Regions from separate parts of the Erwinia pyri genome, predicted to be linked through region 1. Evidence: predicted binding sites of a transcription regulator. Region 1 holds the regulator's gene; each other region holds the start of a gene.
The links. Region 1 encodes sigma-54, which starts transcription at its own class of promoters, with help from an activator protein. Its sites were predicted from a motif close to GTTGGCACANNTTTCGCTNT; they were not measured.
Positions count from the first base shown of each region.

Region 2: a site for sigma-54 is predicted at 1,987-2,006, ahead of Q3V30_RS16985 (gamma-glutamyltransferase family protein). Genes of this name have one in related genera too.
Region 3: a site for sigma-54 is predicted at 1,619-1,638, ahead of norV (anaerobic nitric oxide reductase flavorubredoxin). Genes of this name have one in related genera too.
Region 4: a site for sigma-54 is predicted at 1,540-1,559, ahead of glnA (glutamate--ammonia ligase). Genes of this name have one in related genera too.

Region 1 covers NZ_CP132353.1:529,937-533,055, forward strand. The annotation lists gene ptsN (PTS IIA-like nitrogen regulatory protein PtsN) at 1-88, opposite strand, end outside; gene hpf (ribosome hibernation promoting factor) at 290-577, opposite strand; gene rpoN (RNA polymerase factor sigma-54) at 600-2,033, opposite strand; gene lptB (LPS export ABC transporter ATP-binding protein) at 2,082-2,807, opposite strand; gene lptA (lipopolysaccharide ABC transporter substrate-binding protein LptA) at 2,814-3,119, opposite strand, start outside.
Region 2 covers NZ_CP132353.1:3,567,826-3,570,944, reverse strand. The annotation lists gene Q3V30_RS16995 (AtzE family amidohydrolase) at 1-167, opposite strand, end outside; gene hpxX (oxalurate catabolism protein HpxX) at 164-352, opposite strand; gene Q3V30_RS16985 (gamma-glutamyltransferase family protein) at 365-1,951, opposite strand; gene hpxU (MurR/RpiR family transcriptional regulator HpxU) at 2,141-2,980, shown strand; gene Q3V30_RS16975 (hypothetical protein) at 2,906-3,119, opposite strand, start outside.
Region 3 covers NZ_CP132353.1:2,156,597-2,159,715, reverse strand. The annotation lists gene norR (nitric oxide reductase transcriptional regulator NorR) at 1-555, opposite strand, end outside; gene Q3V30_RS10025 (DUF2526 family protein) at 865-1,098, shown strand; gene Q3V30_RS10020 (TehB family protein) at 1,112-1,471, shown strand; gene norV (anaerobic nitric oxide reductase flavorubredoxin) at 1,677-3,119, shown strand, end outside.
Region 4 covers NZ_CP132353.1:4,450,780-4,453,898, reverse strand. The annotation lists gene glnA (glutamate--ammonia ligase) at 1-1,392, opposite strand, end outside; gene typA (ribosome-dependent GTPase TypA) at 1,828-3,119, shown strand, end outside.

The sequences.
Region 1 (3,119 bases):
CCCGCTTCTTACTCTGGCAATGTACGCCGCTGCGGGTGCAGGAGACGCTCAGGACCGAGCTCAGTTCCAGTGTTAATTCATTGTTCATCATAGTTTCACTTACGTGTTCACTTCTGCCTGGCAAAATGACTTAACCTTTCTGACCCCTGAAGGGGAGAGGGGGCTAAGGCACGACCGCACGGCCGATTGATTAACGGCCCGCTCCTGAAAGGAAACGAGCCGGCTATCATACGTCACCACTCATTGTTAAATAAGGGTGACGAAGAAATAATCAATGTTTGAGTGAAATTTAGTGCTGCTTCAGCTTGTCTTTGTGTTTATTAAGTTGGCGCGTCAGCTTATCCATCAGGCCGTCGATCGCCGCGTACATATCTTTTTCTTCCGAGGTGGCATGCAACTCACCGCCGTTCACATGTAGCGTAGCATCCGCTATCTGCGTGACCTTTTCGACCTTCAGAACAATGTAGACCTGGTTGATATGGTCAAAGTATTGCTCCAGCTTGGCAAATTTGGTGGTAACGAAATCCCGTAATGGTTCAGTGATTTCCACTTTATGGCCAGTGATATTGAGTTGCATATGCTCTTCCTTATCTGTTCGTTCAGACCAGCTGTTTACGCTGGTTTGAGGGCGGGATGGATAAAGACTCTCGGTACTTCGCGACGGTACGGCGCGCCACCATGATCCCCTGATCGGAAAGCAGAGTGGTGAGCTTACTGTCGCTCAGAGGTTTGGCGGGATTCTCCGCCGAGATTAATTTTTTAACCAATGCACGGATCGCCGTGGAGGAAGCTTCGCCTCCTCCCTCGGTACTGACGTGACTGGAGAAAAAATACTTCAGTTCAAAAATACCGCGTGGGCTGTGCAGATACTTCTGCGTGGTCACGCGGGAAATAGTGGATTCATGCATCTCTACAGCGCTGGCAATGTCGGCCAGCACCATCGGGCGCATAAACTCTTCGCCCTGTTCGAAAAAGGCCTGCTGCTGATCGACGATACAACGCGTGACTTTCAGCAGCGTATCGTTTCGGCTTTCCAGACTTTTAATCAGCCATTTCGCTTCCTGCAGATTACTGCGAATAAACTGGCTGTCGCTGTCATTGCGGGTGGTCCCGCTAAGCGCAGCGTACTGCTGATTGATTTTTAGTCTTGGCACGCTCTCTGAATTGAGTTCAACCATCCAGCGCTGACCCATTTTGCGTACCAGTACGTCCGGGATGACATATTCCGGCTCGGTAGTATTGATCGACTGACCAGGGCGCGGATCCAGCGTCTGGATAACCTGCATCGCCATTTTTAACACATCTTCTTTCAGCCGCGTGACGCGCATCAGGCTGCGGAAATCATGATTAGCCAGCAGATCCAGATGTTCGCTGACAATCAGCCGTGCTTCTTTCAGGCTTGGCGCGTCTGGAGCGAACTGCGAAAGCTGCACCAACAGACAATCACGCAGATCGCGGGCGCAAACGCCCACCGGGTCAAAGCGCTGGACGCGTTTTAACACCGCCTCCACTTCGTCCATGCTCAGCTCATCGTTACCGATGCTGTCCAGGATCTCCTCCAGGGAGGCGGTGAGATAACCCGTTTCATCCACGGCATCAACAATCGAGGTCGCTATCGCCCGGTCGGTCTCGGTAAAGGGCGTCAGCTCAACCTGCCACATCAGGTAGTCCTGTAGCGTTTGCGTGGTTTCGCCCTGATAGACCGGCAGCTCATCATCATGGTAATCAGTGCCGGTGCCTGAAGGCGTGCCGGCGGTGTAGATCTCATCCCAGGTCGCATCCAGAGGAAGCTCTTCCGGCATATCCTTCTGTTCCAGCGCTTCCCGGGTATCCAGCGCCTCTTTCTCCTGATACTCGCGCGCGTCCACTTCCTCATGAATGTCGGTTTGTTCAAGCAACGGGTTACTTTCCAGCGCCAGCTGAATTTCCTGCTGTAGTTCAAGCGTAGAGAGCTGCAACAGACGGATGGCCTGTTGCAGTTGTGGCGTCATGGCAAGCTGTTGGCTAAGCCTGAGTTGCAAACCTTGCTTCATATTCAGGATACTGATTCCTCGAAAATCTTACCGGGTTTTAACACCTTATCAGAGTCTGAACTCTTCGCCCAAATAGACTCGCTTAACTTGTTCATCCTCCAGAATCTCTTCTGGCGAGCCGTGTGCGATCAAATGCCCCTGGCTTACGATATAGGCACGCTCACACACCGCCAGCGTTTCACGCACGTTGTGATCGGTGATCAGCACGCCCAGCCCGCTGTCGCGCAGGTGCTCGATGATTTTTTTAATATCGATAACGGAGATAGGATCGACGCCTGCAAAAGGCTCATCAAGCAGAATGAATTTCGGGTTGGCCGCAAGGGCGCGAGCGATCTCGACGCGACGACGCTCTCCCCCTGACAACGCCTGCCCCAGACTGTTACGCAGATGCTCAATGTGGAACTCATTCATCAGCTCGTTGGCACGATCTTCACGCTGCTCAGTAGTCAGATCTTCGCGGATCTGCAGCACGGCCATTAAGTTGTCGTAGACGCTCAGGCGGCGAAAAATCGACGCTTCCTGCGGCAAATAACCAATCCCGCGGCGTGCACGAGCGTGCAGCGGCAGAATACTGATATCTTCGTCATCAATAATGATGCGGCCCGCATCACGCGGCACAATGCCTACCACCATGTAAAACGTGGTGGTTTTGCCCGCGCCGTTAGGGCCAAGCAGGCCAACAATCTCGCCGGATTTGACCTGTAAACTGACATCTTCGACCACGCGTCGGCCTTTGTAAGCCTTCGCCAGGTTTTCCGCAATTAAAGTAGCCATAGCTGATTAGTTACTCTTTTTTTGTCCGGAGGACTGGGTGCCTTTATCCTGCAGCTGAGAAGGGACCAGCACCGTGGTTACGCGCTTGCCGCTGCTGCCGTAAGCCTGCATCTTCTGCTCTTTTACCAGATAGGTGATGCGGTCGCCCTTCACGTTGCTGTCGAGCTGCTCCAGATAAGCGTTACCCGTCAGCTCGACAAAGTCTTTCGCCAGCTCGTAATGCATTTTCTGCGCATGGCCTTTCACCGGTTTACCATCATCCTGCAGCTGATAGAAGGTGGCCGGGTTGCCATAGGCATCCACGATAGTTTT
Region 2 (3,119 bases), 1.5 Mb from region 1:
TCGGCCTCATTAAGCATGCGATCTTGAGTCACCTCAGTCCATGCGTTAATCGCCGGATTCAGCTGCTCAATCTGGCTGAGCGTCTGCTGCGCAATATCCCGCGCGCTAAGCTCACCTTTGGTTAGCGCGCCCTGTAACTCTTTGATACTCAAGGAGGCTGGATTCATGCTTTATACACTCCAGCCACTTCAAGACGATCGTCCAGCGGAAAAGCCATCAGCGGCGTCGCCATACCGGCAATACGGGTAAACTGCACCAGCAGCTCGGCCCGGCGCTGGTCATCTAACGTCACGCCGAGAACCTGCTCCATCTGTGCCACATACGCTGCCCAGTCGGGCGAATGTTGATTCATGCTCTTCTCCTGTTAAAAACCGGCTGCGCTGCCGTTGCTTCTTGGGTCACATGCCCCTTCCAGCATGCCGTTGGTGTGCCGCACGATGGCGCCTGCATGGCCTACCGCTTCACTGAAGTCGGGCAGCGCCTCCACTTCGTGGCCCAGGGCACGAAGCTGCTCAAAGGTTTCCTGGGGAAAACGGCTCTCCAGCTTCAGAGAGTCAGAGGCCTGGCCCCAGGTACGGCCCAGCAGCCAGCGTGGCGCGCTGACACATTGCTGAAGCGGCATCCCCTGGACAACGTGGCGGGTAAAAATGGCGGCCTGCGTTTGCGGCTGCCCGTCGCCGCCCATTGAGCCATAAACCATGGTGCGGCCATCGTTCAGCCGCGCGGCGGCGGGATTCAGCGTGTGGAAAGGCTGTTTGCCTGGCTTCAAGGCCAGAAGATGGTCGGGATCGAGGCTGAAAGCCGCTCCGCGGTTCTGCCAGGTAATGCCGGTATCTGGCAGCACTACACCGCTGCCAAATTCATGATAAATACTCTGAATAAACGACACGGCCAGGCCGCTGCTGTCCATGACGCCCATCCAGACGGTATCGCCAGGACCTTTACCAGTACCCCAGGGCGCGGCCTGCTGGTCACTGACTTTTTCTGCCATCTGCGCCAGCAGGTCTGAATTCAGCAACGCCTGCATCTCTTCCTGCATATGCAGCGGGTCGGTGATATAACGATCGCGCAGGCTGAAAGCGAGCTTGGTCGCTTCTACAATGCGATGAATGGTCTGCGTTTCCGTGGCATCGCGCATATTTAAACTGTCGGTAATACCAAGGATCGCCAGCGAAACCAGCCCCTGCGTGGGCGGCGTCATGTTGTAAACTTCGCCGCACTGATGCTGGATACGCAGCGGCGTCCGGCGTTTTGCCCGGTGATTATTCAGATCTTCAAGGGTAACCGGCATCCCCAGACGGGACATTTCACTCGCCATTTTTCTGGCAAGAGAGCCGCGATAAAAACTCTCCAGCCCCTCTTCGGTCAGCAGGCTCAGCGTATTGGCCAGCGCCGGCTGCGTGAAGCGGCTGCCCGCCTTCGGCACTTCACCATCGGGAAGAAAGGTCTGCGCAAAGCCGGGCTGATCCGCCAGCTCATGGTATTTGCTTGCGGTAGCGGAGGATTGCGACTGGGTGACCGGAATACCGTCGGCGGCATAGCGAATGGCATCGGCCAGCAGCCTGGCAACCGGCGTCGGCGTACCGCCAAATTCGGCTGAAACCGCCAGCGCTTCCGCCCAGCCGCTCACGGTGCCAGCTACTGTCAGGGCGGCTTCAGGGCCTCGATGGGGAATGGCGGCGGCGTTCTTATAAAAAGCGAGATCGGCCAGCGAGCCGGCAGCACCGCTGGCATCAATGGCAACCGGCTCACCCTGAGGAGGAACGATCAGCCAGAAGCCGTCTCCGCCCAGGCCATTCATATGCGGATAGACCACCGCGATGGTGGCAGCAGCGGCAACCATCGCTTCAATGGCATTGCCTCCTTTACGCAGGACGGCCAGGGCGCTTTCGCTGGCAAGATGATGGGGAGCGACGGCCATACCCAACGGGGCGATATTACTCTGAATCATTCCAGTCTCTTATTTTAGGGTTACAGGGGAGTAGGGAAGCAAGAGCTGTTCCAGTTTGTCAGCAAGAAAAGGTTAATTGCCTCTCTGATCATAAGGGCGAGACAAAATTGCTGGCTGACGGCAAAATAAGTTTTCCGTCCGGCACGCAGTTTGCAGATTCTCTGAAACAAAAGTTACAAGGTCAACGCTATGAAGCAGCTCGATGAACGTCTGAGAAGCCACTATCCCCAGCTCTCCCCTCAGGAGCAGCGGGTAGGGGATTTTGTCTTCGATCATTTTGACGATCTGATCAGCTACAACAGCGCCGAACTGGCCAGGCTCAGCGGTGTCTCCAAGGCCACCGTCAGCCGTCTGTTCAAGCGGCTTGGGTATGAAAAATATAAAGATATGCGCGACGAGCTGCGTACGCTTCGTCAGAGCGGGATGCCGTTAACCGATAACCGTGATGCAGTGCAGGGCAACACCTTACTCGCCCGGCATTACAAGCAGGAGATGGCGAATCTGACACAGTGGGTGAACGGCATCGACGCCACGCAGTTTGGTGAAGTGGTGCAGCAGCTGGCCAGCAGCAAGCGCGTGTTTATCGTCGGGCTGCGCAACGCCTACCCGGTTGCGCTGCACCTGCGGCAGCAGCTGCTGCAGGCAAGAGGGGGCGTTCAGGTGCTGCCTCAGCCAGGCCAGACGCTCTCTGAAGAGCTGGTGGAAGTGACGCAGAACGACATGGTGGTGGTGCTCGCTTTCCGTCGCCGCCCACGCATTATCAAGCCCTTACTTCAGCAGTTACAGCTGGACGCTATCCCCACGGTGGTGGTTTGCGAACCCCAGGCCCAGGCTGTTATCGCGCTGGCCCGCTGGCAGCTCTGCGCGCCGCTGGACAGCGTTTCCGCTTTTGATAGCTACGCTTCAGCCAATAGTTTAATAAATCTGCTGGCGAACGCTGTGCTGCATGAACTTTTAAGCGAAGGCCGCCAGCGCATCCATCAGATAGCCGATCTTTACAGCCAGCTGGATGAGCTGGAACAGCGGTAATGGGGCACCTTTTTGGTGCTTTGCCTTTTTTTGGGGCAGATCGCTCCAGCGATCTCCCCCTTCTTCCTGAGCGCGATTGGAACCTTTTTTAAGAGGAATGCAATCGTTTGCCTGGCAGGTTTTCACCCTTAATTGCTTA
Region 3 (3,119 bases), 1.6 Mb from region 1:
TTCCTCATTTTCCTCCGGCCGGTGCGGCTGTGGCGTAAATGACGATGCAGGTTTTTCCAGCTCTTCAACCAGTAATGCGTTGTTCAGCGCCCCCGCAGTCAGGCTGGCCAGAACCCGCAACTCTTCATCGCTGTAATCATCAAACTGGGTGGCGTTCATACCGTCCAGGGTCAGCGCGCCGATCAGCGTCTGCCCCGCAAAAAGAGGCATGCCGACGCAGGCGTGGACATGCAGATCGCCCTGTTCCGGGATAAGCCCGTCATAGGGATCGGGTAAATCGCTCTCGGCGGGAAAGCGCACCACATCCCCGGCGCGGGCGATCGCTTCAAGCCGCGGATGGGCTTCAAGGTTAAACCGGCGGCCCATCACATCCGGCGCCAGACCGGCCGTGGCCAGCGGGCGGAACTGCTGATTTTCATAACGTAGCAGCGCAGTAGCATCACAGCCTAAGGCGCTGTGGATACTGTTAATCATCCGCATAAAACGATCGCGGCCGCGCACACCATTCTGAATATCGACAGCCAGCGAAGCCAGCGTCCCGACAGATAAAGTCATATTGTCACCTTTACAAACCTTGTCTTTATAACAAGAGAATCTTTGTAATTATAACAATCATCCCTTTGTCCGTTTGTTTTAAATCAACCTCTTATCAATTGGCACGGAATATGCGTAATAAGGTCAGGTCATTTATTTGAGGAGTAGAACCATGTTAAATCGCGAACCCGCCAGAGCGCTCAGCGCTGAAGAGATGAAATGTGCCGCCAGCGCCCTGAGATGGGCAGCTTTCGGCAGCACGCATCGCGGACCTGCCCTAAAATATAAACAAAGCTCCTTTTGCAACAGCTCCATACGCTGGGTTAAACCATGAACCATACAGATGAAGTCATTAAAGCGGTCGATGCCGCCATCCTGAAGAATGTGATCCACGATATGAACGTGCTTTTGTGTCAACTCAGCGACGACCACGCGCTCACCCGTGAGGAACGTTTTGAGCAGCAACAGCGCCTGCGCCTGGCCGTTTTCAAACACGCTACCGAGAAAGAAGAGCTGGCCGAACAGCGCCGTAACTGGCTTACCCACGGCGGCCTCATTAGTTAACAGGAGATCTCTGATGTCCCATACCATCCCTAAAAATTTTACTCATACCCGCTCTACTCCTTTCTGGGATCAAGAGAGCGTGCCAAAGGCCCTGTTGACACACCACAACACCAAAAAAGGCGTGTACGGCAGGCTGTCAGTAATGCGTGGCGCCGTAAAATATTATGGCTACGCCAGTGAAACAGCGCGTGAGCATGAAATGGAGGTCACCATCACGGCAGGAGAATTTGGCATCAGCCCGCCGCAATACTGGCATTGCATTGAGCTTTTAAGTGACGATACTTATTTTAATATTGATTTTTTTGCCGATCCGAATGTGATATTGGAGGGGCAAGGATTTTCACGTGAAGTTCATATCCCTAAATCGTCATGACTACTGCTTGCCCTTTACCCGCTCCGGCGGGTTTTTTTATGCCTGACGCTTTGTCATTAAAACAACTCATTGTTTAAAACACAAAAATAGTTATAGTCATAAAAACAAGGTAATTGAAAAATAGATCATCAGATCAATAGCTTAAAAATTGGCATACTTAATGCAATTGTCTCCGTGAAATCAATTTACGCTAACGGGGCATTAAATGAATATTCACGTAAAAAACAACATATTCTGGGTAGGTAAAAGAGACTGGGAAGTTGAGCATTTTCACGGCAAAGAATACAAAATGCAGCGTGGCACCAGTTACAACAGCTACCTGATCCGCGAAGGGAAAAACATCCTTATCGATACCGTTGATCTGAAATTCCGCAGCGATTTCGTCAACAATCTGGCGGAAGAGATCGATCTGAAAACCATCGATGCCATCGTGATTAACCATGCGGAAGAAGATCATGCCGGCGCACTCGCTGAACTGCTGGCACTGATCCCGGGAACCCCGATTTACTGCACGGCCAACGGCGTCGATTCCATCAACGGGCATCATCATCACCCTGAATGGAATTTCAACATTGTTAAAACCGGCGATTCGCTCGATATCGGCAACGGTAAAAAACTTATCTTTGTGGAAACGCCGATGCTGCACTGGCCTGACAGCATGATGACCTATATCACCGAAGATGCGGTACTGTTCAGCAATGACGCCTTCGGCCAGCACTATTGCGATGAGCATCTGTTCAACGACGAAGTGGACCAGAACGAATTGTTTGACCAGTGCCAGCGCTACTTTTCCAATATTCTTACCCCTTTTGCGCGCCTGGTTGCGCCAAAAATTAACGAAATCCTGGGATTCAACCTGCCGGTGAGCATGATTGCTACCTCGCACGGCGTGGTGTGGCGCGATAATCCTGCCCAGATTATTGAGCTCTACCTGAAATGGGCTGCCGATTATCAGGAAGACCGGATCACCCTTTTCTATGACGCCATGTCTGACAATACGCGCAGGATGGCAGAAGCGATCGCTCAGGGCATCCGGGAAACCGATCCGCGCGTCGCCGTGAAGGTTTACAACGTCTCCACCCATGACAAGAATGAAATTATCACCTCCTGCTTCCGCTCTAAGGGCATTCTGGTGGGATCGTCCACCATGAACAACGTGATGATGCCCAAAGTCGCGGGGATGCTGGAAGAGATCACCGGCCTGAAGTTCCGCAATAAACGCGCCTCTGCCTTCGGCTCTTATGGCTGGACGGGCGGCGCGGTTGATCGTGTGGCGACCCGTCTGCAGGATGCCGGTTTTGATATGACCATCGCCCTCAAAACCAAGTGGCGCCCCGATCTTTCCGCTCTGGAAACGTGCCGGGAGCATGGCCGGAAAATTGCCCGTGAGTGGGCGCTGTCGCCGCTGCCTGTGCCAGCCCCAGTGGCTGATACCAACTCTGTCGCTATTGCAGCCGCCGCGCCCGTTAACGGCAACGGAGTTGGCGTGGTTGAAGCGGGTGAAGATCTCGGGCAGAAAATGATCTGTACGGTCTGCCAGTGGGTTTACGATCCGGCAGAGGGTGAGCCTGATCAGGACGTAGCGCCAGGAACCCCGTGGGAAGCGGTCCCGGATGATTTCTTATGTCCCGGATGCGCGCTGGGTAAA
Region 4 (3,119 bases), 600 kb from region 1:
CTCGAACTCAACCGGATGGGGAGTCATACGAACGCGGTCCATTTCGGCCTTACGCAGTTCGATGTAGGCATCAATGGTTTCGTCAGTAAAGACGCCGCCACGAGTCAGGAACTCACGGTCTTCGTTCAGGCACTGCAGAGCTTCTTCCAGTGAACCGGCCACTTTTGGAATTTCAGCTTCTTCTTCCGGAGGCAGGTCATAGAGGTTTTTGTCCATCGCGTCGCCAGGATGGATTTTGTTGATGATGCCGTCCAGGCCAGCCATCAGCAGAGCGGAGAAGCAGAGGTATGGGTTAGCCGCTGGATCCGGGAAGCGAGCCTCAATACGGCGGGCTTTCGGGCTGGCAACTACCGGGATACGGATAGAGGCAGAACGGTTACGGGCAGAGTAGGCCAGCATAACAGGCGCTTCGTAACCCGGGACCAGACGCTTGTAAGAGTTGGTAGTTGGGTTAGAGAGGGCATTGATCGCTTTAGCATGCTTGATAACGCCGCCGATATAGAACAGGGCAGCTTCGGACAGGCCGCCGTATTTGTCGCCAGCGAACAGGTTGTTACCATCTTTAGAGAGGGACATATGGCAGTGCATGCCTGAACCGTTATCACCAAAGATAGGTTTTGGCATAAAGGTAGCGGTTTTGCCGTAAGCGTGAGCCACGTTATGCACAACATATTTGTAGATCTGAATTTCGTCAGCTTTTTTAGTCATGGTGTTGAAGCGGGTAGCCACTTCGTTCTGACCAGCTGTAGCAACTTCATGGTGATGCGCTTCAACAACCAGGCCCATCTGCTCCATAGTCAGACACATAGCAGAACGGATATCCTGTGATGAGTCGACCGGAGGAACCGGGAAGTAGCCGCCTTTCAGACCTGGACGGTGGCCTTTGTTGCCGCCTTCATACTCTTTACCGGTGTTCCATGCCGCTTCGATATCGTCGATAGCAACGTGTGAACCGGAAGTGGTCGCGCCGAAACGGACGTCATCAAACAGGAAGAACTCTGGCTCCGGGCCAAACAGAACGGTATCTGCAATGCCGGAAGAACGCAGGAAATCTTCAGCACGCTTTGCGATGGAGCGCGGGTCACGGTCGTAGCCCTGCATGGTGCCTGGCTCGAGGATGTCGCAACGGATGATCAGCGTAGAGTCTTCGAAGAACGGATCCAGGACAGCAGTGGTCGCGTCTGGCATCAGAACCATGTCTGATTCGTTAATTCCTTTCCAGCCACCGATTGATGAGCCGTCAAACATTTTGCCTTCTTCGAAGAAGTCAGCGTTAACCTGATGAGCAGGAATGGTGACGTGCTGTTCTTTACCCTTGGTGTCGGTAAAACGCAGATCAACGAATTTTACTTCGTGCTCGTTCATCATCGACAGAACGTGTTCAGCGGACATACTTAACTCTCCTGGATTTTGTCATTGTCGTCGTGTTTAGAGATCTTCAGCTGGGACCTTTGCTAATCTCGCCGGGTCATCCGATAATAAAGATCTCTGACAAGCTATCAACCGTTGTGGAAACTGGCATTCTTCGCTTGAATGTATAAAGCGAAATCTATGCCAACTTTATTAATACCCTGAAAAAGCGCTATGATGCGCTCTCTCGTGAGACGGGAACTGCACCATGATGGAAGTCGCGCACCATTTTGGTGCTAACGGGTGCTTGTTAAGCACCATTCTGGTGCATTTTTTCGATGGAGTGCAATTCTTGCACTAATTAAGGTTAGAAAAGCAATCCTGACAGTTATCTTTAATTGAAATTTGTGATCCTGTTCAGTCCTTCGATTAATCCGTGTACAATAGCGCGCTATTTCTAATGCCTGAGGCAAAGCTGTGATCGAAAATTTGCGTAACATCGCCATTATTGCCCACGTTGACCATGGTAAAACTACCCTGGTTGATAAGTTGCTGCAGCAGTCCGGGACCTTTGATGCCCGTACCGAAGCAACCGAACGCGTAATGGACTCCAACGATTTGGAGAAAGAGCGTGGGATTACCATCCTCGCAAAAAACACTGCCATTAAATGGAACGACTACCGCATCAACATCGTGGATACCCCAGGACACGCCGACTTCGGCGGTGAGGTAGAGCGTGTGATGTCAATGGTTGACTCGGTGCTGCTGGTTGTGGATGCAATGGATGGCCCTATGCCGCAAACCCGCTTCGTGACCAAAAAAGCGTTTGCTAATGGTCTGAAGCCGATCGTGGTCATCAACAAAGTTGACCGTCCGGGCGCACGTCCTGACTGGGTTGTGGATCAGGTATTTGACCTGTTCGTTAACCTGGATGCGACTGACGAGCAGCTCGACTTCCCGGTTATCTATGCTTCTGCCCTGAACGGTATCGCGGGTCTTGACCACGCCGACATGGCTGATGACATGACCCCACTGTATGAAGCTATCGTGAAACACGTTTCTCCTCCGCAGGTTGAGATGGAAGCGCCGTTCCAGATGCAGATTTCTCAGCTGGACTACAACAACTACGTTGGTGTTATTGGCATCGGCCGCATCAAACGCGGTAAAGTGAAGCCAAACCAGCAGGTGACCATCGTTGATAGCGAAGGCAAAACCCGTAACGGTAAAGTCGGTAAAGTGCTGACTCACCTGGGCCTGGAGCGTATCGACGCAACAGAAGCTGAAGCTGGCGACATCATTGCTATCACCGGTCTGGGTGAGCTGAACATCTCCGATACAATCTGTGACCCACAGAATGTAGAGGCGCTGCCAGCGCTGAGCGTTGATGAACCAACCGTAACCATGTTCTTTAACGTCAACACCTCTCCGTTCTGCGGTAAAGAAGGTAAGTATGTGACTTCACGTCAGATCCTGGACCGTCTGAACAAAGAGCTGGTGCACAACGTTGCGTTGCGCGTTGAAGAAACTGCCGATGCTGATGCGTTCCGCGTCTCGGGTCGTGGTGAGCTTCACCTGTCAGTTCTGATTGAAAACATGCGGCGTGAAGGTTTCGAACTGGCGGTATCCCGTCCGAAAGTTATCTTCCGCGATTTCGAAGGCCGCAAACAAGAGCCGTTTGAAAACGTTACGCTGGATATCGAAGAACAGCACCAGGGTTCAGTCATGCAGGCGATGGGTGAACGTAAAGCGGACATGAAAAACATGGATCC